DNA from 3 places in the Xylanimonas protaetiae genome. Region 3 is predicted to be linked to each of the others. Evidence: riboswitches for the same ligand, from Rfam matches in the RefSeq annotation. Region 3 holds a riboswitch; each other region holds the start of a gene.

Region 1 (6,866 bases), 220 kb from region 3:
GAAGCCGACGAGCTCGTCGACGTCGGCGAGGGTCGCGGCACGGAAGGTCAGGGGATCCACGCGGGGCAGTCTCGCATCCGCCGGCCGTGGGCCGCGACAAGGCCCTGGACGCGCCACCCGGGCCGCCTGTCCCCCGTCGGAGCTACCGCGGATCGTCCACCCCAGGGCGATGTGACGAGAGCGGCCCGTCCCTAGCGTCGAGGACATGAAACTCCTCGCGCAGATCCTCGCCGTCGTGGCGATCTCCTTCGTCGGAAGCCTGGCCCTCGGCGCCGTGGCCTCCAGCGCCTGGCTCACGCTCGTCGTCGGCGTAGCGGTGGCCGTGGGCGCCGTGCTCGGCTACGGCTGGGTGGTGCGCCGCACCGAGCGGCGTCCCGCGTCCGAGGTGAGCCGGTCCGGCGCCGTCTCGGGGCTCGGCTGGGGCACGCTCGCCGGCGTCGCCCTGTTCACGCTGGTCATCGCGGCCATCGCGGCGCTCGGCGACTACCGGGTCTCCGGCCTGGGCTCGCCGAGCGGCGCGCTGGGGCTCGTCGGGATCATGGCCATGGCCGCGGCGACCGAAGAGCTGCTGTTCCGCGGCGTCCTCTTCCGGCACGTGGAACGCTGGTGCGGCACCTGGGTCGCGCTCGTCGCGACGGGGCTCGTCTTCGGCCTCGTCCACCTGTCCAACCCCCACGCCACGCTCGCGGGCGCGATCGCCATCGCCGTCGAGGCCGGTGGCATGCTCACCGCCGCCTACGTCGCGACGCGGCGGCTGTGGCTCCCGATCGGGCTCCACCTCGGCTGGAACTTCGCCGAGTCCGGCATCTTCAGCACCGAGGTGTCCGGCAACGGCACGCACACAGGCCTCCTCGACGCGACGATCTCGGGACCGGTCCTCGTGACCGGCGGCGAGTTCGGGCCCGAGGCCAGCCTCTACGCCGTGGTCCTCTGCCTAACGGCAGCGGCCGCGCTCCTCGTCGTCGCCCGACGACGCGGCCGTCTGGTGCCGATGCGGCTCCCCCGGCGTCGAGCCGTGGCCGCTACCCTCTCCCGGTGAGCGTTCTGGCCGAGAGCCGGCGCCGTTGGCGCCGGCTCCCCGTCGTCGTGCGAGACCTCGCGCCAGGGCTGGCGCTCCTGGTCGCCTCGCTGGTGCCCGCGCTCCGGCCGCACGGCATGCAGCTGGGCGACCTGCCTACGCGCCCGCTCGACGCGCTGGCCGCGGTCGCGCTCGCCCTGGAGTGCCTGCCCCTGGCGCTGCGACGGCGGTGGCCACTGGCGAGCCTCACGCTGGTGACGGGCGGCTTCGCCCTCGACCAGCTGCGCGCGTACCACCTGGTCACGGGCGCCGCGCTGGCGCTGTCGCTCGCGAGCACCGGGCTGCACCTGGAGCGTCACCGTCGCGCGACCGCCGCCGCCACGACCGCCGCGTACCTCGCCCTCGCAGCAGGGCTCACGCTGCGAGGCTCCGACGAGGGGGTCACGGGGTTCGTCACCTTCTTCCTGCTCGGCGTGCTCGCCTGGGTCGGCGGAGCCTGGCTCCGTGCGGCCCGCGCCGGAGAGGCCGAGCGGCGACGGCACGTCGCCGACGACGCGCTCGCCGCGGAACGGACGCGCCTGGCCCGAGAGCTCCACGACGTCGTGACCCACCACGTGACGGCGATGGTGGTGCAGGCCCAGGCCGCCCGCTACCTCACCGCGACACCCGACCGGCTCCAGCAGGCGCTCGACGCGATCGCGGACACCGGCCGGCTCGCCACCACCGACCTGCGGGACCTGCTCCACGTGCTGGACCCGCACCGCCCGGCCGCGGCCGGCGCGGGCAAGGCTCCATCGGTCGACGACATCGGCGCCCTGGTCGACCAGGCACGCCGGGCCGGGCAGCCGGTCGAGCTGACCCAGGACCTCGGCGCCACGACGGCCGCAGGGAGCGCCGGGCTCGCCGCCTACCGCGTCGTGCAGGAAGCCCTGACCAACGCCCTCAAGCACGCCCACGGCAGCCGCACGGTCGTCGTCGTCCACCAGCACGAAGAGGAGATCACCGTGGAGGTCGGCACCGACCCTGCCACCGCCCCGAGCCCGGCACCCGCCGGAGCCGGGCGCGGCCTGACCGGGCTGCGCGAACGGGTGGAGGCGCTCGCGGGAGAGCTCTCGGCCGGCCGGCGGCCCGACGGCGGCTTCGTCGTGCGGGCCCGCATCCCCCGGGCGAGCCGCTCGTGACCGCGGCCGTCCGGGTGCTGGTCTGCGACGACCAGGCGCTCATCCGCACCGGGTTCGCCACCATCATCGACGCCCAGCCCGGCCTGGAGGTCGTCGGGGAGTGCGGCGACGGCCGCACGGCGGTCGACCTCGCCCGCCGGCTCGCTCCGGACGTCGTCGTCATGGACGTCCGCATGCCCGTGCTCGACGGCATCCAGGCCACCCGCCTGCTCGCGGGCGCCGGCGTGGCGCACCCCGTCAAGGTGCTGGTCGTGACGACCTTCAACCTCGACGAGTACGTCTACGAGGCCCTGCGCGCCGGGGCCAGCGGCTTCCTGCTCAAGGACGCATCCACCGACCAACTGCTCCACGGCATCCGCACGATCGCCACCGGTGCCGCGCTCCTGGCTCCCGAGGTCACCCGGCAGCTCGTCGGCAGGTACGCCGCCCGCATCCGCCCGGCGGAGGCGGGGCCGGACGACGCCCTGACCCCGCGCGAGCTCGACGTGCTGCGCCTCGTGGCCGAGGGGCTGTCCAACAGGGAGATCGCGGACGCGCTCGTCATCAGCCCCGAGACCGTCAAGACGTACGTCTCGCGCATCCTGGCGAAGCTCCAGCTGCGCGACCGGGTGCAGGCGGTCGTCTACGCGTACCGACGCGGGCTGGTGACCTGACGGCGCGGTACGGGTGCGCCGCCGAGGGGACGTCGTCCTCAGGGCGTCAGACAGCGGGCACGAGCGCGGCGTCGACCCGCTCGGCGAAGCCGTTGTCCACGACGTACCCGTCGGCACACGCCCGGCAGAACAGGCGACGACCCGGCAGCCGCCTGGTCGAGGGGTTGCCCGGGCTCGTCACGGGCTCCGCCTGGTGGCCCGAGAGCGTGTGCTCGAGGCAGATCCCGGCACCGCAGCTGGAGCACACCGCCACGGCATCGGCCATCGCCGTCGCCTCGCTCGCACAGTCGAAACAGCGCATCACCACTCCTTGTCCTCGGCTTCCAGTCGGACACCGTAGCGGCGTGGCGGATCGTGCACGGAGCGTGTCGCTGGATGACGCACGACGACGACGTCGGCGCGACTGGGTCGGTCCCGCGTTCGAGAGGTTCCGGGCCCACGGAAGGCCGCTGACCAGGACGTTCCTCCTGGCCAACGGCCTTCTGAGGCGGGCCTCAGTCGGCGCGGTGCCGCTTCGTCCGCAGCCGCGCGTCGGTCGGCTGGCGGATCAGGTCGTCGTCGCCCGTCTCGCGCGGGACGAGGGAGAACCCGTCCGGCGTCTGCGGGTCGTAGAGCACGACGGCGTTGACCTCGGCGACATGGCGGAGCCAGCTGTCGAGACGGCGCTGGTCGGTCTCGCGCAGGTCGAGACCGGCCCTCCGGCGTGCCTCGACGCGCAACATCGCCAGGTTGTAGTTCGACCGGTGCTGGAGCGCGACCTCCCACGGGATGAGCTGGTCGTCGCGGGCGATGCGGGGCTCGAGGCCGCGCCGGAGCCTGACGTTCGACCACATCGCCAGGCCGGTCTCGATGCCGTACTTGCGCCGGTACTCCTCCTGGATCCAGCGGTAGGTGCGACCCTCCTCGATCCAGCGGATGACCTCGCGCTCGTCGACGATCTTGGTCGGTGCTGCCACAGCCTGTGCTCCCTTCTCGGTCGGGCTGGTCTTGACGTCGGCGGCGGACGCCTGGGTGTCGTTCGGTGGCGCTGAGGGGCAGTCGTGGTGGGCGCACCACGCGCGCGCCTCGGTCAGGTCGGTGGTCTCGGCGGCCACGCCGCACGACCCGCACGAGGCGAGGTACGGTGCACCGTCGTCGTCCTGGGCGACATAGACGGTCAGGTGCTCCCACCGGTGATCGCGGTGGCCGGTCCTGGCGTGGAGACGCTCGGGCATCTGGAGGACCAGACCGCAGGTGCACACGCGCCGGCCTTCGAGCCGCGTCCAGACGACGAGCCGGTGCACCTGCTCCTCTCGCGCGACGACGACGGCCTCCAGGGCAGCCCTGTCAGCCGCGGCCTGACGTCCGAGCGCCGCGTCGTCGAACATGAATGCTGCCCAGTCGGCCTGGTCGCTGCGCAGCCGAGACCCGCCCACGTCGACCACGCGGGGGTCGTACCGGTGGTCGCCCACCCGGTAGTCGTACCTGGACCCGGGGGTGTACTTCGTCATGCGTCCCTCCGTCGTCGGAAGGCTCACCCCGCGTTGCTGCGAGGTGCTGCCCCGTGCTTGGCCGACGTCGGACGACGTCGACCCGGGTCTTCTCCGGAAGGCACCGTGTCGGGAACGCGGTTGCCGTCAGCCCACGTCCGGAGGCGTGCGGGCTGAGCTCGTGACCTGGTCGCAGAACGTAGCAGACGACGCCGACAGGACGGCGCGGGTCAGGGCCGGCGTGCGGGACTGCGCCCGGACTTCACCCGGGCACCCGGCCGCGTGCGCGCCTCGGGGTTCCGCTCTCTCGTCCGATCGCCCGGGCCCTACGGGTGTCAGGTATCACCTGGGCGGGCCACCGCTCCTTCCACTCGCGGGCGTCCTGGCCCGCCCGTTCAAGGAGCACCCATGGCTGCGCGCAGTGTCACGATCAAGATCCAGAACGACTTCGACGTCGCCTTGTTGACCGACCACGACAGCATCCAGCACGGCACCTGGGGCACCGCGCTGCCGCCGCGTATCGAGCCCGGCACCACCGGCCAGGGGGTGGCGGAGTCGGACGGCGTCATGACGGGCACCGAGGGCACCGTCTGGTACCGCCTCGACATCCCGGGATCGACCGGTCTCGTGCGGTTCCACTGGGACAACCCTTACGTGGGCAGTAACAACTACGACCAGGGCGGTCCCGCGGTCGTGAGCGTGGTGCGTGTCGGCGACGGCGCCGGCAACGACTCCACCGCGCACTGGGTCGTGGCCGACGCCTCGACCACCGGCGACGGCATCCCCGACGCCTGGAAGACCGCCGGGGCGACGATCGACCCCGGCGGTGGCGTCGGCCCGCAGTTCGTCGACCTGCCCGCGATGGGCGCCACGGTCGGCAAGCCCGACCTGTTCGTCCACCTGGACTGGATGGAGGACGGCACCCACTCACACCGACCCAGCGACGCGGCGATCAAGCTAGTCGTCGACGCCTTCGCGGCGGCGCCCTACATCGCCCGTAACGGCGCGGTCGGCATCAACCTGCACGTCGACGCCGGCCCGAGCAGCATCATGAGCTTCGGAACCGGAGCCACCTGGGGTGGACTCAGCCGGGCGGCGGCGGTCGGCGAGGTCACCCAGCTGGGCACCGGGACCGTCGACGCCGACAACGGCCTTGTCGACTACGACTGGACCGAGTTCGACAAGCTCAAGAACCGCACGGGCGGCGTCGTGAAGTCCGGCCGCGCGCCGATCTTCCGGTACGCGGTCGCGGCGCACCAGCTGGCCTCGGCCGGCAACAGCGGCGTCGGCCGGCAACCGGGGTCGGACTTCATCGTCAGCCTCGGCACGTTCGCAGGCGTCACCGACATGCAGACGGCTGGCACCTTCATGCACGAGCTCGGCCACAACCTCGGGCTCGACCACGGCGGCACCGACGGCGTGAACAACAAGCCGAACTACCCGAGTGTCATGAACTACGTCTGGCAGTTCTCCGGGATCAGTCGCGGCGGCGTGTTCGTGCTCGACTACTCCCGAGTCGCTCTCGCGTTGCTCAAGGAGGCCGCGCTCAACGAGACGGTCGGGCTCGGTCCCGGCGCGATCGGCTACGCGACGGCCAAGTGGGTCCCTGGCGTGGGAGGGGCGTCGGGCGCGTTCGTGAACGTCGCCAACGCCGCCGGACCGATCGACTGGGACGCCGACGGCGTCGCAGACAAGCCCACGGTGCCCTTCGATGTCAACGGCGACGGCACTCAGGCCGATCTGCAGCCATGCAACGACTGGCTCAACGTCAGACTCCGGGGCGGCGCGATCGGCGCCGGTGGCTACACGCCGCCGCCGATGGTCACCTCCGTCCCGCGAGAGCTGACGCCGGCAGACCAGGCGCGCATCCTGCCGCCGGACGGTACCGCGCCGGTGACGACGGCGAGCGTCTGGCCCATGCCGAACGCCGCTGGCTGGAACCGGACCGCCGTCACTGTCACGCTCACGGCGACCGACGACATCTCAGGCGTCGCGCGCACCGTCTACGACGTCGACGGCGTCGGGCCGACGACGTACATCTCGCCCGTGCCGATCGGCGCCGAGGGTGTGCACCCGTTGGGGTTCTCCTCGATCGACCACTCCCAGAACGCGGAGACGCGGCACGAGACCACGGTCAGCCTGGACCTCACCGCGCCCGAGGTGGTGATCAGCTACGACCCGCACGCCGACGATGTGGTCGTCGAGGGTCGCGACGGCCTGTCGGGTGTCGTCACGAGCCCGGTCGTGCCCGTGAGTCGGTCCGACGTCGAGTGGACGCCGTTCGGCTCCGACGTCGCCGAGCTCCGGGTCTACGAGGTGCGCGACCACGCCGACAACGTCACCACGCTCTACCTCAAGATCCGGTGCTCGCCGTTCGCGTACGAGGCGAGCGTGCTCGCGCTGCGGTACGACGACGACCGGCGTCGCGGCCACGCACGCGAGGAGCAGCCGCTGGCGGAGGTGGCCGAGCCTCGCCTGGAGGACCGAAACAGCTCGCGAGCACCGCGGAACACGATGGTGTTCGAGCGGCTGGTCGGGCGGAGCG
Region 2 (6,866 bases), 950 kb from region 3:
GAACGCGCCGCGCGGGTCGGCGTCCGGGGCGCGGGTGCGCGGCGCGAGGACGAGCACGCCCCGCTCCTCGTCGAGCAGGGCCACCTCGCGGAAGCGGCCGTCGGCCCGCTGCGTGCGCGCGAGGAGCCCCTCGTACATCGCCCGGCGCAGGCCGTCGTCGTCGAGGGACCACAGGCGCGGCCGGTCCGTCCACGTCGTGACCAGGCCGCCCGCGCACAGGCTCAGCTGCGCGGGGACGAGCTTCGACCGGGCGTCGGGCGTGTCGTTCACGCCTCCATGGAACCAGCGACCGGGCGGGTCGGCGCGGGCACCGTCTCCGTCTGCGGCGTCATGGGACGCCCTTTGCCTTGCGCGGGTCAGGTGGCCTGCCTTGCGCGGGTCAGGCGGCGACGGCCGGCGAGGACGCCGTCCGCCGCACCACGCGCTCGCTCATCACGGCGACCAGGACCGTGAGCAGCAGCATGAAGGGCGGGAACAGGCCGATGTCGACATGGTTCGCGACGAGCCCGAACGCGGGCGGCATCGCGATCGACCCGGTGTACGCGGCCGCCATCTGGACGCCGACGATCGCCTGGGAGTTCTCCGCGCCGAAGTTGCTGGGCGTCGAGTGGATGATCGCCGGGTAGATCGGGGCGCACCCGAGCCCGGTGACCACCAGCCCGTTGAGCGCGAGCGCCGTGCCCGGCACGGGCAGCCACACGGCGACGATGCCCACCACCATGAGCGCGAGGCCGAGCCGGATCATGCCCCGGTCGCCCACGCGGTCGGCGACGAAGCCGGCCAGGAACCTGCCCACGGTGATGCCGAGGAGGAAGAACGAGGCGTAGCGCGCGGCGGTCGCGGTCGCGACGCCGCGCTCGATGGCCAGGTACGACGCGCTCCACAGGATCGCGGTGCCCTCGACGGCGCAGTAGCCGAAGAACGCGAGCAGCAGCGACTTCACACCGCGGATGCGCAGGATCTCGGGCAGCCGCAGCGCCCGCGCCGTCGTGCGCAGCTCCGCGGTCTGCGCGAGCTGGCCGCGCCACAGCGGCAGCGTCGCCACGAGGATCGCGCCGATGCCGAGCTGGAGGAACGCGACGGTCCGGTACCCGCCGGACCAGCCGTGCTGGGAGCTCAGCGCCTGCGACATGATGAACGGGCTGATGACCGTACCGACGCCCCAGAAGCAGTGCAGCCAGTTCATGTGCCGCGAGCTGTAGTGCAGGGCGACGTGGTTGTTGAGCGCGGCGTCGACGGCGCCCGCCGACAGCCCGAACGGGACCGCGAGCACGAGCAGCGGCCAGAACGACCCCACGAGCGAGAACCCCAGCAGCGCCAGCGCCGAGACCAGCACCGACACGGCGGTCACGCGCCCCGCGCCGAACCGGCGCGTCAGCCGGTCCGACAGCAGGCTCGAGACGATCGTCCCCGCGGAGATCACCATGGCGATCAGCCCCGCATACGACAGCGGGACGCCGAGATCCTGCTCCATCGCGGGCCAACCGGAGCCGAGCAGGGAGTCCGGGAGCCCGAGGCTGATGAACGCGAGATAGATCAGCGCGAGCAGGAGCGTGGCCATGGGGACGACACTTCCGGCAAGCGCCCCTGGTCGGCAACCGGTGCGCGGCGCCACTTTCTGAAGCGAAACTGTCCACAATGCGGGAACTCATTTCCTTCCGTTGACGACGACGGCAACAGTTCGTACCTTCCCGTTCTGCCAGGTCAGATGCGATCTGGCACCGCCTCTGCGGTCATGAGTCCCGACGCCAAGCCCCGGCTCGTCGGGCGGCAACCCTCCCCTGTGGCGGGGTGCCCCGGGTGACGACCAGGCGCACGTCTTCGCGTGCGCAAGCACAGCCCACCGGGCTCCAGCGCCCGGGGAACAGGAACTGCGATGAGCGACGCCCTGCGCCTGCACTGGTACCTCCCGTCGGCGGGTGAGTCCCGCGACGTCCTGCACGGCGGCACCAACATCGCGCCGGTCGACGACGGCGCCCCGACCGCCCCGTATCGCGCACCGTCGCTGTCGTACCTGACGCAGGTCGCGCTCGCGCTCGAGGAGACGGGGTTCGAGTCGGTCCTGGTGCCGACGGGCTCGTACTGCGAGGACCCGTGGGTCCTGGCCGCGTCGCTCGCCGCCGTGACGAGGAACCTGAAGTTCCTCGTGGCGCTGCACCCGCGCACCACGACGCCCGCCTACACCGCCCACCGGGCCGCCACCCTGCAGCGGATCTCGGGCGGGCGCCTCTCCCTCAACGTCGTCACCGGCGAGCCCGGCCCCGAGGCCTGGAAGCACGGCGACTTCGGCGACAAGGAAGACCAGTACGCCCGCACCGACGAGTTCCTCGACGTGTACCGCGCGCTGTTCCGCGGCGAGACCGTCGAGCGCGAGGGCCGGCACGTCACGCTGCGCGACGCCACGCTCGACACCGTGCGCGGCACGCCCGTCCCCGACCAGCCCGAGGTCTGGTTCGGCGGCTCGTCCAGCTACGCGGGCGACGTCGCCGCCAAGCACGTCGACGTGTACCTGTCGTGGCTCGAGCCGCTCGACCAGCTCGCGGAGAAGATCGAGTGGATCCGGGGGCTGGCCGCGGCCCAGGGCCGCGAGGTCCGGTTCGGCGTCCGGTCCTGGGTTCTCGTCCGCGACACCCACGAGCAGGCCGAGCGCGACGCTCTCGCGCTGCTCGACGGCGTCGACGCGGCCAAGCAGGCCCAGTTCCGGTCGTTCCTCGTCCAGCGTCAGTCCGTCGGCCAGCAGCGCGGGCAGGCACTCCTGGCGGACGCCGACGTCACCCGTCCCGAGAGCCTCTGGATCGCCCCCGGCGTGTGGGGCGGCTTCGGCCTGGTCGCCGGAGGCCCCGCGCTCGGGTTCGTCGGCTCGTTCGACGACGTCGCCGACCGCCTCGAGGAGTACCGCCGCATCGGCGTCTCCGAGGTCATCGTCTCCGGGTTCCCCAACCTCGAGGAGACCCGCTGGGTCGGTGAGGGCCTGATCCCGGCGATCCGTCGCCGCGAGGCCCTGGTCCCCGCCGGCGCCTGACCTCGGCGCCTGTCCCCTGCCTTATCCCCTGCTCCACCCCGCCACGGCTGCGCGGCCACGACCGTCCGCAGTCACACCCGTGAGGACTTCCCATGCCCATCGTCACCACCCGATCGACTCGACGGACCGCCGCGGCCGCGCTGACGCTCGCCGCAGCCCTCGCGCTCGGCGCCTGCTCGGGCGGGTCCGCCGCCTCGACCTCGGCAGGCGGCACGGCCCCGACGGGGACCCCCGTGGACGGCGGCTCCCTGACCTGGGGCGTGAGCGTCGAACCGGTCTGCTACAACCCGCAGCGCTCGGGGCAGCAGAACTCCTACCCGATCATCCGCAACTTCGCCGAGTCGCTCGTCGGCAAGGCCGCCGACGGCACGTACACGCCGTGGCTGGCCAAGTCCTGGGACATCTCCGACGACGAGACCGTGTACACGTTCCACCTGCGCGACGACGTGACCTTCTCCGACGGCACCCCGCTGACGGCGCAGATCGTCAAGGACAACTACGACCTGTTCGTCGCCGACGGCTCCACCCTCAACGCCCGCCCCTACTTCGTCGCCTACGACCACTCCGAGGCGACGGACGACCACACCCTGGTCGTCACGCTCAAGCAGCCCGACGGCGCGTTCCTCGACGGCGTTGCCACGATCAGCTCGGCGATCCTCGCGCCCACCTCCCTCGCCGTCGACGGCGACCTCTGCCAGCCGAGCGCCGAGCTCATCGGCACCGGCCCGTTCACCGTCAGCGACTGGCAGGCCGGCCAGCAGATCGTCTTCACCAAGCGCTCCGACTACGCCTGGGGCCCCGGGTACGCCCAGCACACCGGCCCGGCGCACCTGGACAAGGTGACGTACCGCTACCTGCCCGAGGCCACGGTCCGCACGGGTGCGCTGACCGCCGGCCAGGTGGACGTCATCGAGAACGTCCAGGTCACCGACACCACCGTGTTCAAGGACGCGGCCGGGTTCCAGTACCTCACCGGCCCGACCACCGGGACGGCGTTCAGCCTCAACATCAACACGCGCATCGCCCCCGCCGACGACGTCCGCGTCCGCCAGGCGCTGCGCGACGGCTTCGACCTCGACGCGCTGATCCAGGGCCAGTACCTCGGCACCGTCCAGAGGGCGTACTCGAGCGTCGGCCCGGACAGCCCGTACTTCGACAAGGACCTCGTCGGCACGTGGGGCAACGACGTCGACGGCGCCAACGCGCTCCTCGACGAGGCCGGCTGGACCGGCCGCGACGCCGACGGCTACCGCACCAAGGACGGCACGCGCCTGACCATCGTCGTCGGGTACCCCGAGCCGTACGTGCGCGACGAGCGGGACGTCCTGCTCCAGGCCGTCAAGGCCGAGCTCAAGGAGAACATCGGCCTGAACCTGGACGTCCAGATCATCACCGGTGCGGCGTTCTCCGACGAGCTCGCGAAGGGGACGTGGACGGTCTACCCGAACACGCTGCCCACCGCCGACCCGTCGAACCTCTTCCGCAACGTCTTCACCAGCAACGGCTTCCTGTACGCGGGGGCGACGCAGGCGACCGCCGGCCTCGACGAGCTCGTCGCCGAGAGCCGCGCGTCGCTCGACCCCGCCACGCGCAAGAAGGCGCTCGACGCGATCCAGGCCGCCGTCGTGGACGACGCGCGCTACGTGCCGCTGTACCACCCGGTATACACGGTGGCCGCCAAGGACACGGTCGGCGGCCTGTCCTTCGAGCCGCAGCTCGACTCCCCGGCGAGCTCCTACGACGTGTGGGTCCAGCAGTGACCTCGCTCGCCGTCGAGCCTCGCAGCACCGGCGAGCCGTCCTCCCCCGGGCCCGCGCCTCGCGCGGGCGCCGGGGCGGCACCCGCCCGCGGGACGCACCCCGTCGTGCGCCGGCTGGTGACCCGGGTCGCGTCCGGCGTCGTGGTGCTGTGGGCGGCGGCCACGATCGCGTTCTGGACGCTGCAGGCCGTGCCCGGGTCCGTCGCGGACATCCTCGCCGGCGACCTCAACGACCCCGAGCTGCGGGCGGCGCTCGTCTCCGAGTGGCAGCTCGACCGCTCCCCGTGGGCACAGTACGTCCAGTTCCTCGGCAGGCTCGTGCAGGGCGACCTCGGCACGTCCTACGTGCAGCGCCAGCCCGTGCTCGGGTGATCTCCGACCAGATCGGCTCGACGATGATCCTCGCGCTCAGCGCGGGCGCCCTGGGGACGCTGCTCGCCGTCGTGCTCTCGACGACGACGATCGGCCGCCACCGCGCGGTCCGGGCGGTGCTGTCGACCCTGGAGCTGGTCTTCGTCTCGGTGCCCGTGTTCTGGTCCGGGATCCTGCTGCTGATGGTCTTCTCGTTCGGGCTGGGGCTGTTCCCGGTCGCGGGCGGCACCGGCGTCCAGTCGCTCGTGCTGCCCACCGTCGCCCTCGCCCTGCCGACGGCGGGCCTGCTCAGCCAGGTGCTCCGCGAGGCCATGGAACGCACGATGCTCGAACCGTTCGTCGTCACCGTGCGCGCGCGTGGCGTGCGCGAGTCCCTCGTCGTGTGGCGGCACACGCTGCGGCACGCGCTGGTGCCCGGCATGACCGTCGCGGGCAGCCTCGTCGGCGGCCTGCTCGGCGGCGCGGTGATCACCGAGCAGGTCTTCGGACGGCCCGGCCTCGGCTCGGTGACCCTGCTCGCCGTGACCAACAAGGACGTCCCCGTGGTGCTCGGCGTGGTGCTGCTCGCCGCGACCGTCTACGTCGTCGTCTCCACCACGCTCGACGTGCTGTACGCGGCCGTCGACCCCCGTCTGCGAGGTGCCCGATGAGTGCCACGTCCCTGCTGGGACGCCCGAAGGCCGTCCCGCGCGCTCCCCGGGTTCCCTGGGTCGCCTCGGCCCGCCGACGGGTCACTGTGCCCGTGGCCGTCGCCCTCGTGGTCGTCACGTTCCTCGCCGTGCTGGTCGCGTTCCCGGGCGTGCTCGCCCGCTTCGACCCGTACTCCAGCGACCTGACCGTCGGCCTCCGGGCGCCCTCGGGCGAGCACTGGTTCGGCACCGACCGCCTCGGGCGCGACGTCTGGTCGCGGGTCGTCCACGGCGCGCGCTACTCCGTGCTCATCGGCCTGGCTGCCACCGCCATCGGCGTCGTGCTGGGAACCGTCCTGGGCGTGAGCGCGGGACTGTCCGGCGCGTTCCTCACCGGCCGCGTCGGCCGGTGGCTCGACGAAGGGCTGACCCGGCTGCTCGACGTCGTGTCGTCCTTCCCGGCGATCCTGCTGGCCATGCTCGTGGTCACGTTCACCGGGCCCGGCGTCTGGAACGTCGCCGTCGCGATCGGCATCGCCGGCATCCCGCTGTACGCCCGCGTGGTGCGCTCGCAGACGTTCGTCGTCACGCGCGCCGACTACGTGGCGCACGCGGCGGTGTTCGGCCGCAGCCGGTGGGCCGTGCTGGGCGAGCACGTGCTGCCCAACGCCCTGACCGCGGTGCCCGTGCTCGCCGCGATCGACATCGGTACCTCGATCCTCGCCGTCTCCGGGCTGTCGTTCCTCGGGCTCGGGCCCCAGCCGCCCATCCCCGAGTGGGGCGTGATGCTCGCCGAGTCCCGGGACGTGCTGCGGGTCGCCTGGTGGGCGGGCGTGTTCCCCGGCGTGTTCATCACCGGGTCGGTCATCGCGTTCACCGTGCTGGGCCGCTGGTTGCAGGCCCGCACCGACGGGAGGCAGTCATGAGCGCCACCACCTTCCCCGCCGCACCGACGACGCCGGCCGCCCTCGCGACACCGCTGGTCAGCGTCGAGAACCTCACGGTGGACTTCGCGCTCGGCCCCGGTCGTCGCACGCGCGCCGTCGACGGCGTGTCGTTCACCGTGCACTCCGGCCAGTGCGTG
Region 3 (6,866 bases):
GGTCGTCCTCGGGCCGGCCGGCGGCGACGACGCGGCGGCGCACGTCGGCGGCGAACGCCAGCGCGTCGTCCAGCACCGAGCCGTGCGCGGAGAAGATGACGTCCGCGTGCGCGGCCGCGAAGTCGCGCCCGGCGGGGGAGTCGCCGGCCTGGAAGATCACCGGGTGGCCCTGCGGGCTGCGCGGCGTCGTCGGGTCGATGGCGACGTCGGCGGGCGTGCGCAGCGCCGACCCCGCGACCTCGACGCGAGAGACGTCGTCGCCGGCGTCGGGGAATGCGTCCCAGATCGCGCGGGCCGTGCGCAGCACGGCCGCGGCCCGCTCGTACCGCTCGGCGTGGTCGAGGTAGCCGCCGCGGCGGAAGTTCGCGCCGGTCCACGCGTTGTCCGTGGTGACGACGTTCCACGCCGCCCGCCCGCCGGAGAGCACGTCGAGGCTCTGGAGGCGCCGGGCCAGGTCGGCCGGGTCGTTGTACGTGGTGTTCTGCGTGGCCACCAGCCCGATGCGCTCGGTCACGGCGGCGAGCGCCGCGAGCTGCGTGACGGCGTCGGGGCGCCCGACGACGTCGAGGTCGTGCAGGCGGCCGCGCGACTCGCGCAGGCGCAGGCCCTCTCCCAGGAAGAACGCGTCGAAGAGGCCGCGCTCGGCGGTGCGGACGACGCGCTCGAACGACGCGAAGTCCGTCTGCGAGCCCGACTCCGGGTCGGACCAGATGGTGGTGTGGTTGACGCCCTGGAAGAACACGCCGAAGTGGACCTGGGCGTGCGGCCGGACGAGGGGGTGGTCGGTCATGGTCTGGCTCCTCAGGCGACGGCGACGGCGTCGCGCGCGTCGTAGCGGTTGGCGGGCCGTGCCAGGCCCAGGGAGTCGCGCAGCGTCGCGCCCGGCTGGGGAGCGGCGGTGAGGCGGGCGGCGCGCAGCGCGGGCAGCACGTCGCGCGCGAGCACGGGCAGGTCCTCGTCGAGCACGGCGGGCAGCAGGCGCACGCCGTCGACGCCGGCCTGGGCCAGCCCTTCGAGGAGCGTGACGAGCCCGGCCGCGTGGCCCTCGTAGCGCAGCGCCCCGGTGCCCCACGGGGAGCGGGCGCCGGCGGGGACGGCGGCGTCGAGCGCGGCAAGCCGCTCGGCCGCGGTGCGGTCCGCGCCGTCGAGCACGACCTCGAGGTCGACGCCGGCGCGCGGCGAGCCCGCCCGCGCGGCCTCGGCGGCGGCCACCGCCGTGGCGACGTCGGCCCCGCCCACGAGCGTGACGTCGACGAGCCGCTCGTCGCGCACCGACGGCGCGACGTCGCCCGCGGCGGCGACCACCACGAGCTGGCCCTGCGGCGGGCGCGGCGTGATGAGCGGGCCCTTGACGGAGAAGCTCTCGCCCTCGAACTCGGGGTAGTGGATGCGGTCGCGGTCCACGTAGCGCCCGGTGGCGACGTCGCGGATGACGGCGTCGTCCTCCCACGTGTCCCACAGGTCGCGCACCACCTGGACGACGTCGCGCGCCTCGCGCTCGACGTCCGCCACGGGGCCACGGCCGTAGGCCTGCGCGGTCTCCGGCGTGCGGGTGACGCCCGCGAGCCAGCCGCCGCGGCCCGCGGCCGCGATGTCGAGCGAGGCGAGCTGGGCCGCGAGGTGGAACGGCTCCGGGTAGGTGGTGGGCGCCTGCGGCACGAGGCCGACCGCCGTCGTCGTGCGCGAGACGAACGCGGCCCGTGTCACGGACTCCAGGCGGGCCGACGACGCGGCGCCTGGCGCGGCGGGGAGCAGGGCATCGGTGAACGTCACGAAGGTGACGCCGGCGTTCTCGGCCTGGCGCACCGCGCGGGCCAACCGGGTGCCCGAGACGAGCTCGGCGGGGACGAGCCCTGACGCGACGGCGGCCGCGGGGTGCGCGCCCGCGCCGTCGACGTCGAGGCCGATGAAGAAGGGGGTGGTCATGGGGTTCTCCTATGCCTCGGGCGTGAGCACGGCGCCGAAGTCGGTGGTGCGCCGCAGCGCGAAGCCGAGGCCGCGGTAGAGGCGGATGGCGGTGTCGTTCGCGGCGGACGCGTGCAGCATCACGTGGTCGCCGCGTCGGCGGACGTGGTGGGCGACGTCGAGCACCAGGCGCGTGGCGAGGCCCTGGCCGCGGTGCTCGGGGTCGGTGGTGACGGCGCTGATCTCGGTCCAGCCGGTGGGGCGCAGCCGCTCCCCGGCCATGGCGACGAGGCGGCCCTCGCGCCGGAACCCGACGTAGCGGCCCAGCGTGTAGGTGCGCGGCAGGAACGGCCCGGGGCGCGAGCGCTCCACGAGCGCGAGCATCTCGGGCACGTCGGCCTCGCCAAGCACGACGGCCTCGGCGTCGGGCCGCGGCCGCAGGGCCTCGGTCTCGACGAGCTGGACGCCGCCGTGCTGCTCGAGCTGCCGCCAGCCGGGCGGGACGGCGACCCCGACGGGCGGCCCGGGGAACGTAGCGCCGTGCCCGACGACGTCGACGATCGCGTCCCAGACGTCGGGGTGGTCCCACGAGCGGACGGCCGCGAAGGGCGAGACGTCGACGGGGTAGCGCAGCACCAGGTCGTTGCCCTCGGCGAGGTGCGCGTGCGCGCCCGTGAGCGAGGACCACTGCGGTGCGTCGAGGACGCCGAGGTCCGGGAGGGTGAGCGTCGTCATCTCAGATCGCCGTGTGACGGCCGATGCGGTGGTACTCGCGGTCGCGGTAGAGCAGCGCCGAGGCGTCGGTGACGCCGGCGTCGAGGGCGCGCAGCGACACGAGGTAGCTGTCGCCCACCGGGGTGCGCTGCACCACGCGGGCGCGGAGCCAGGAGACGGCGCCGTCGATGACGGGCTCGCCCGTGGGCAGCGTGCTCCACCCGCCCGGCGCGAAGCGGTCGATGCCGCTCGTCGCGAAGCGCGCCGAGACGTCGTCCTGGTGGTCGGCCAGGAAGCTGACGGCGAGCGTCGTCGCCTCGCGGACGGCCGGCCACGACGACGACGTGGAGGCCAGGGAGAACGCCAGCAGCGGCGGCTCGGCGGACACGGAGATCACCGACGTCGCGGTGAACCCGACGGGCCGGTCCTCGTGCGTGAGCGCGACGACGGCGACGCCGGCGGGGTGCTGACGGAACACCGCCTTGAACTGCTCGGGCGTCAGCTGCGGCTCGTCGAGCTCCGAGATCAGGCGTTCGAATGCCTGGGGAAACGAAGGAGAGGTCATCGTGGCTCCTCGGTCGATCACGCTTGCCGCGCGGCGACTCGCCCCGGAGGGCGGCCGGCGGCCGGGTCATCTCCCGGAGCACCCCGCCGTGTCGTGGGGTTGCTGCCCAGCAAGCCGGGGCTTGTCGCTGGGTCTCGTGACCTGCCCGTAGTCAACGCGAGGAACCGGCTGCCGCAACGGTTCGGGCCGGACTTCCCACAATGTGGACCGAAATACTCAACAAGAAGCGGCTCCTTACCACGTGGACATCAGTCTCGCGATGCGAAACGCCCATTGATGTGCTGACAGTCCGCCGCCTAAAGTCCGTCACGTCGAGGTCGCGAGGCCTCGGGTCATGAGTTCCGACGCCAAGCCCCGGCTCGTCGGACGGCAACCCCCCGCGCGGGTGGGTGCCCCGGGTGAAGACCAGGTCCGCCGCACCAGCGGCGGACAACGCGCGAACCCGCCACGGTGCGGGGTACGAAGGAGCCGCCATGTCTGTCACGTCCGCGACCGTCGCGTCCGCGTCCGGGCCCCGCACCGCGAAGCCCGTCGTCCTCGGCGTCGACCTCACCACCGCCGGGGCACGCGCGCTGCGCACCCCCGGCGCCCCGGTCGCCCGCCCGTTCGACGGCGAGCGGTTCGTGCGCCTCGTGCGGACCGCCGACCAGGCGCTGCTCGACCTCGTGGTGCTCGACGAGCCGTTTCTGCTGCACCCCGGCCGCGGCCGGGTCAGCGGCCGCCTCGACTCCGCCGTCGCCGCGGCACGCGTCGCCCCGCTGACGCACGGCATCGGCCTCGTCGCCGCGCTCGACACCATGCACCTCGAGGCGTCGGCCGTCGCCGACGCGATCGCCGCGGTCGACCGTGCCAGCGACGGCCGCTCCGCCTGGCAGGTGGGCTGCCCCACGGGCGTCACCCCGGCCGACGAGCGCTGGCCCGTGCAGTCCGTCGCCGACGCCGGGCGCGTCGTGCGCAGTTGGGACCAGGAGGGCTCGGCGGGCGCCGAGCCCGGCCCCGACGGCCGCGTCCGCGTCGACCACGACGGCATCCGCTTCGCCGTGCGCCGCAGCGTCGCCGGCCGCAGCCCGCTCCCGCAGGGCCGCCCGCCCGTCGTGATGCGCGTCCAGTCGCCCCGGTGCATCGTCCCCGCCGCGACGACCGCCGACGTCGTCCGCATCGTCGCCCCGGGCCGCGAGGAGGCGCGCGCGACGCGCGAGGCCGTGCACGCCGCCGCGCTCGCCGCCGGGCGCGACCCGCGCACCCTGCGGTACCTCGTCGAGGCCTACGTCGTGCTCGCCTCCGACCGCGAGAGCGCCCTCGCGCGCCTCGCGATGGTCGAGGCGCTCGAGGGCCCCGGCGTCGGCGGCGGTGCGCTCGTCGTCGCGGGCACCCCCGCGGACCTCACGCACACCGTCACCGACTGGGTCGACGGGGGCGTCGCCGACGGGTTCCTGCTGCGCCCCTCGGCGCTCGACGCCGACCTCGACGCCGTCGTGCACGGGCTCGTCCCGGCGCTCCAGGCGCGCGGGAGGTTCCGCACGTCCCGCGAGCCGAGCACGCTGCGCGAGGCGCTCGGGCTGCCGGTGCCGGGGTACGCGGCCGCGTCGGACGCCCGGCGCGACGACGCCCTGGTGCGTGCCGGGTAGGGTCGCCGCCATGGCGACGGTGCTGCCCTTCGACGGTCATGTCCCGCAGATCGACCCGACCGCGTGGCTCGCGCCGACGGCCACGGTGATCGGCCGGGTCCGCATCGGCCCGCGCGCGAGCGTCTGGTACGGCGCCGTGCTGCGCGGCGACATGGACGAGATCGTGCTGGGCGAGGGCAGCAACCTCCAGGACAACGTCGTCGTGCACACGGACACCGGCGTGCCGACGCGCATCGGCGCGCACGTGGGCGTCGGGCACGCAGCGATCGTCCACGGCGCGACCGTCGGCGACGGCGCGCTCGTCGGCATGGCAGCGACGCTCCTCAACGGGGCCGTGGTGGGCGAGGGCGCGTTCGTCGCGGCGGGCGCCCTGGTTCGCGAGGGCCAGGAGGTCCCGCCGCACCACCTCGCCGTCGGCGTCCCGGCCAAGGACCGCGGCGAGCTCGACGCCGAGGGCCGCGAGCGCGTGCGCCGCAACGCCGTCGAGTACCAGGCCCTCGCGGAGCGGCACCGCGCGTCGCAGGCGTGAGTGGCCGATCGCTGCGGCTCAGGCGGGCGTGCGGTGGCTCAGCGCGACGGCTCAGGCGGGCGTGCGGACGGAGCCGAACGTCAGCTCCTGACGCAGGCGGAAGCCCAGCCCGGCGTAGAGCGCCCGGGCCGGGTTGGTGGCCGTCGTGTGCAGGTAGACGCCGTCGCCGCGCTCGCGGATGTGGTGCGCGACGTCCCGGACCAGCCGCGCGGCCAGGCCCTGGCCGCGGTGGTCGGGGTGCGTCGCGACGGCGCTGATCTCGGTCCAGCCGACGGGGTGCATGCGCTCCCCGGCCATCGCCACGAGGGCGCCGCCGCGGCGGATCCCGACGTAGCGCCCCATGAGGTAAGTGCGCGGCAGGAACGGACCGGGCTGCGCGAGGGCGACGAGGCCGAGCATCTCCGGCACGTCGTCCGCGCCGAGCTCCACGGCCTCGTCGTCGGGGCGGGTCTCGAGCCGGTCGGTCTCGACGAGCTGGACGCCGTCGAGCGTGAAGGTGACCTCCCACCCGGCCGGGAGGGCGACGCCGGCCGGCGGGAGGGCGAAGTCGCCCCCGGGGCCCACCAGGTCGACGATCGCGTCCCAGACGCCGGGGGCGTGCCAGTCGCGCACGGCCGTGAACGAGCAGACGTCCGGCTGGAACCCGCGCGCGTCGCCGTCGCCCACCGCGAGCGGTGCCAGGGGGCCGGTGATCGCGGACCAGGTGGCGTGGTCGAGGATCGCCTCGTCGCGCGGGGTCACGGTCAGAGGGTCTCGAACGTGTCGCGCTTCCAGGGCAGGGTGCCGCGCTGCGACACCCACAGGCCCATGGCGGTGAGCACGGCCGCGCCGACGACGTTGCCGAGCAGCACGGGGATCTCGTTCCACAGCCACCAGTCGCCGAACGTGATGGGCGCGCCCACGAGCATCGCGGCGGGGATGACGAACAGGTTGACCACCGAGTGCTCCCACTGGAGCGCGAAGAACAGCATGATCGGCATCCAGATGGCGGCGATGCGCGCGCCCGTGGAGCGCGTGGTCATGCCCATGACGGCGCCGAGGGAGACCAGCCAGTTGCACAGCACCGCGCGCAGGAACACCAGGCTCAGGCCGGCGCCCGCGCCGAGCGCCTGGTAGCCGTGCGTCTTGTGCAGGGCGAGGTCGCGGATCCAGACGGCGAGCGGGGCGTCGTAGGTGTGGCCCATCTCGGTGACCGTCGCCCAGAACACGAGGGCGAACAGGGCGCAGCCGACGATGTGGCCCGCGATCGCGACGCCGAGGGTGCGCAGCGTGTCGCGGCCCGTGGCCCGCTTGCGCCACCAGGCCAGGGGCACCAGGCCCATGGACGAGGTGACGAGCTCGAGGCCCAGCAGGATGACGATGACGAACGCCATCGGGAACACGACCGCGCCCAGGAACGGCAGGCCGGTCTGCGAGACGATCGTCCCGGCGAGCATGACCACCGCGCCGAATACGAACGAGCCGAGCACGGCCTGCACGAAGACCTTGCGCGAGCTGCGGTGGGCCTTGTAGGCGCCGGACTCCA

The links. Region 3 has a riboswitch for S-adenosylmethionine ahead of ET471_RS03830 (LLM class flavin-dependent oxidoreductase). Riboswitches for the same ligand answer to the same signal wherever they lie in the genome.
Region 1: another riboswitch for S-adenosylmethionine. It lies ahead of ET471_RS18130 (hypothetical protein); the one in region 3 lies ahead of ET471_RS03830 (LLM class flavin-dependent oxidoreductase).
Region 2: another riboswitch for S-adenosylmethionine. It lies ahead of ET471_RS17430 (LLM class flavin-dependent oxidoreductase); the one in region 3 lies ahead of ET471_RS03830 (LLM class flavin-dependent oxidoreductase).

What each region holds. Positions count from the first base shown of each region.
Region 1 is NZ_CP035493.1:628,102-634,967, forward strand. It holds gene ET471_RS02750 (GNAT family N-acetyltransferase) at 1-207, opposite strand, end outside; gene ET471_RS02755 (CPBP family intramembrane glutamic endopeptidase) at 206-1,039, shown strand; gene ET471_RS02760 (sensor histidine kinase) at 1,036-2,199, shown strand; gene ET471_RS02765 (response regulator) at 2,196-2,852, shown strand; gene ET471_RS02770 (DUF2180 family protein) at 2,899-3,153, opposite strand; gene ET471_RS18130 (hypothetical protein) at 3,347-4,342, opposite strand; SAM riboswitch class IV at 4,391-4,508, opposite strand; gene ET471_RS02780 (OmpL47-type beta-barrel domain-containing protein) at 4,730-6,866, shown strand, end outside.
Region 2 is NZ_CP035493.1:3,756,943-3,763,808, forward strand. It holds gene ET471_RS17420 (hypothetical protein) at 1-270, opposite strand, end outside; gene ET471_RS17425 (MFS transporter) at 380-1,561, opposite strand; SAM riboswitch class IV at 1,732-1,842, shown strand; gene ET471_RS17430 (LLM class flavin-dependent oxidoreductase) at 1,877-3,022, shown strand; gene ET471_RS17435 (ABC transporter substrate-binding protein) at 3,115-4,782, shown strand; gene ET471_RS18295 (ABC transporter permease family protein) at 4,779-5,153, shown strand; gene ET471_RS17440 (ABC transporter permease) at 5,150-5,803, shown strand; gene ET471_RS17445 (ABC transporter permease) at 5,800-6,708, shown strand; gene ET471_RS17450 (dipeptide ABC transporter ATP-binding protein) at 6,705-6,866, shown strand, end outside.
Region 3 is NZ_CP035493.1:846,019-852,884, reverse strand. It holds gene ET471_RS03850 (NtaA/DmoA family FMN-dependent monooxygenase) at 1-790, opposite strand, end outside; gene ET471_RS03845 (LLM class oxidoreductase) at 802-1,926, opposite strand; gene ET471_RS03840 (GNAT family N-acetyltransferase) at 1,936-2,640, opposite strand; gene ET471_RS03835 (flavin reductase family protein) at 2,642-3,184, opposite strand; SAM riboswitch class IV at 3,199-3,326, opposite strand; SAM riboswitch class IV at 3,515-3,627, shown strand; gene ET471_RS03830 (LLM class flavin-dependent oxidoreductase) at 3,658-4,812, shown strand; gene ET471_RS03825 (gamma carbonic anhydrase family protein) at 4,823-5,341, shown strand; gene ET471_RS03820 (GNAT family N-acetyltransferase) at 5,393-6,082, opposite strand; gene ET471_RS03815 (formate/nitrite transporter family protein) at 6,085-6,866, opposite strand, start outside.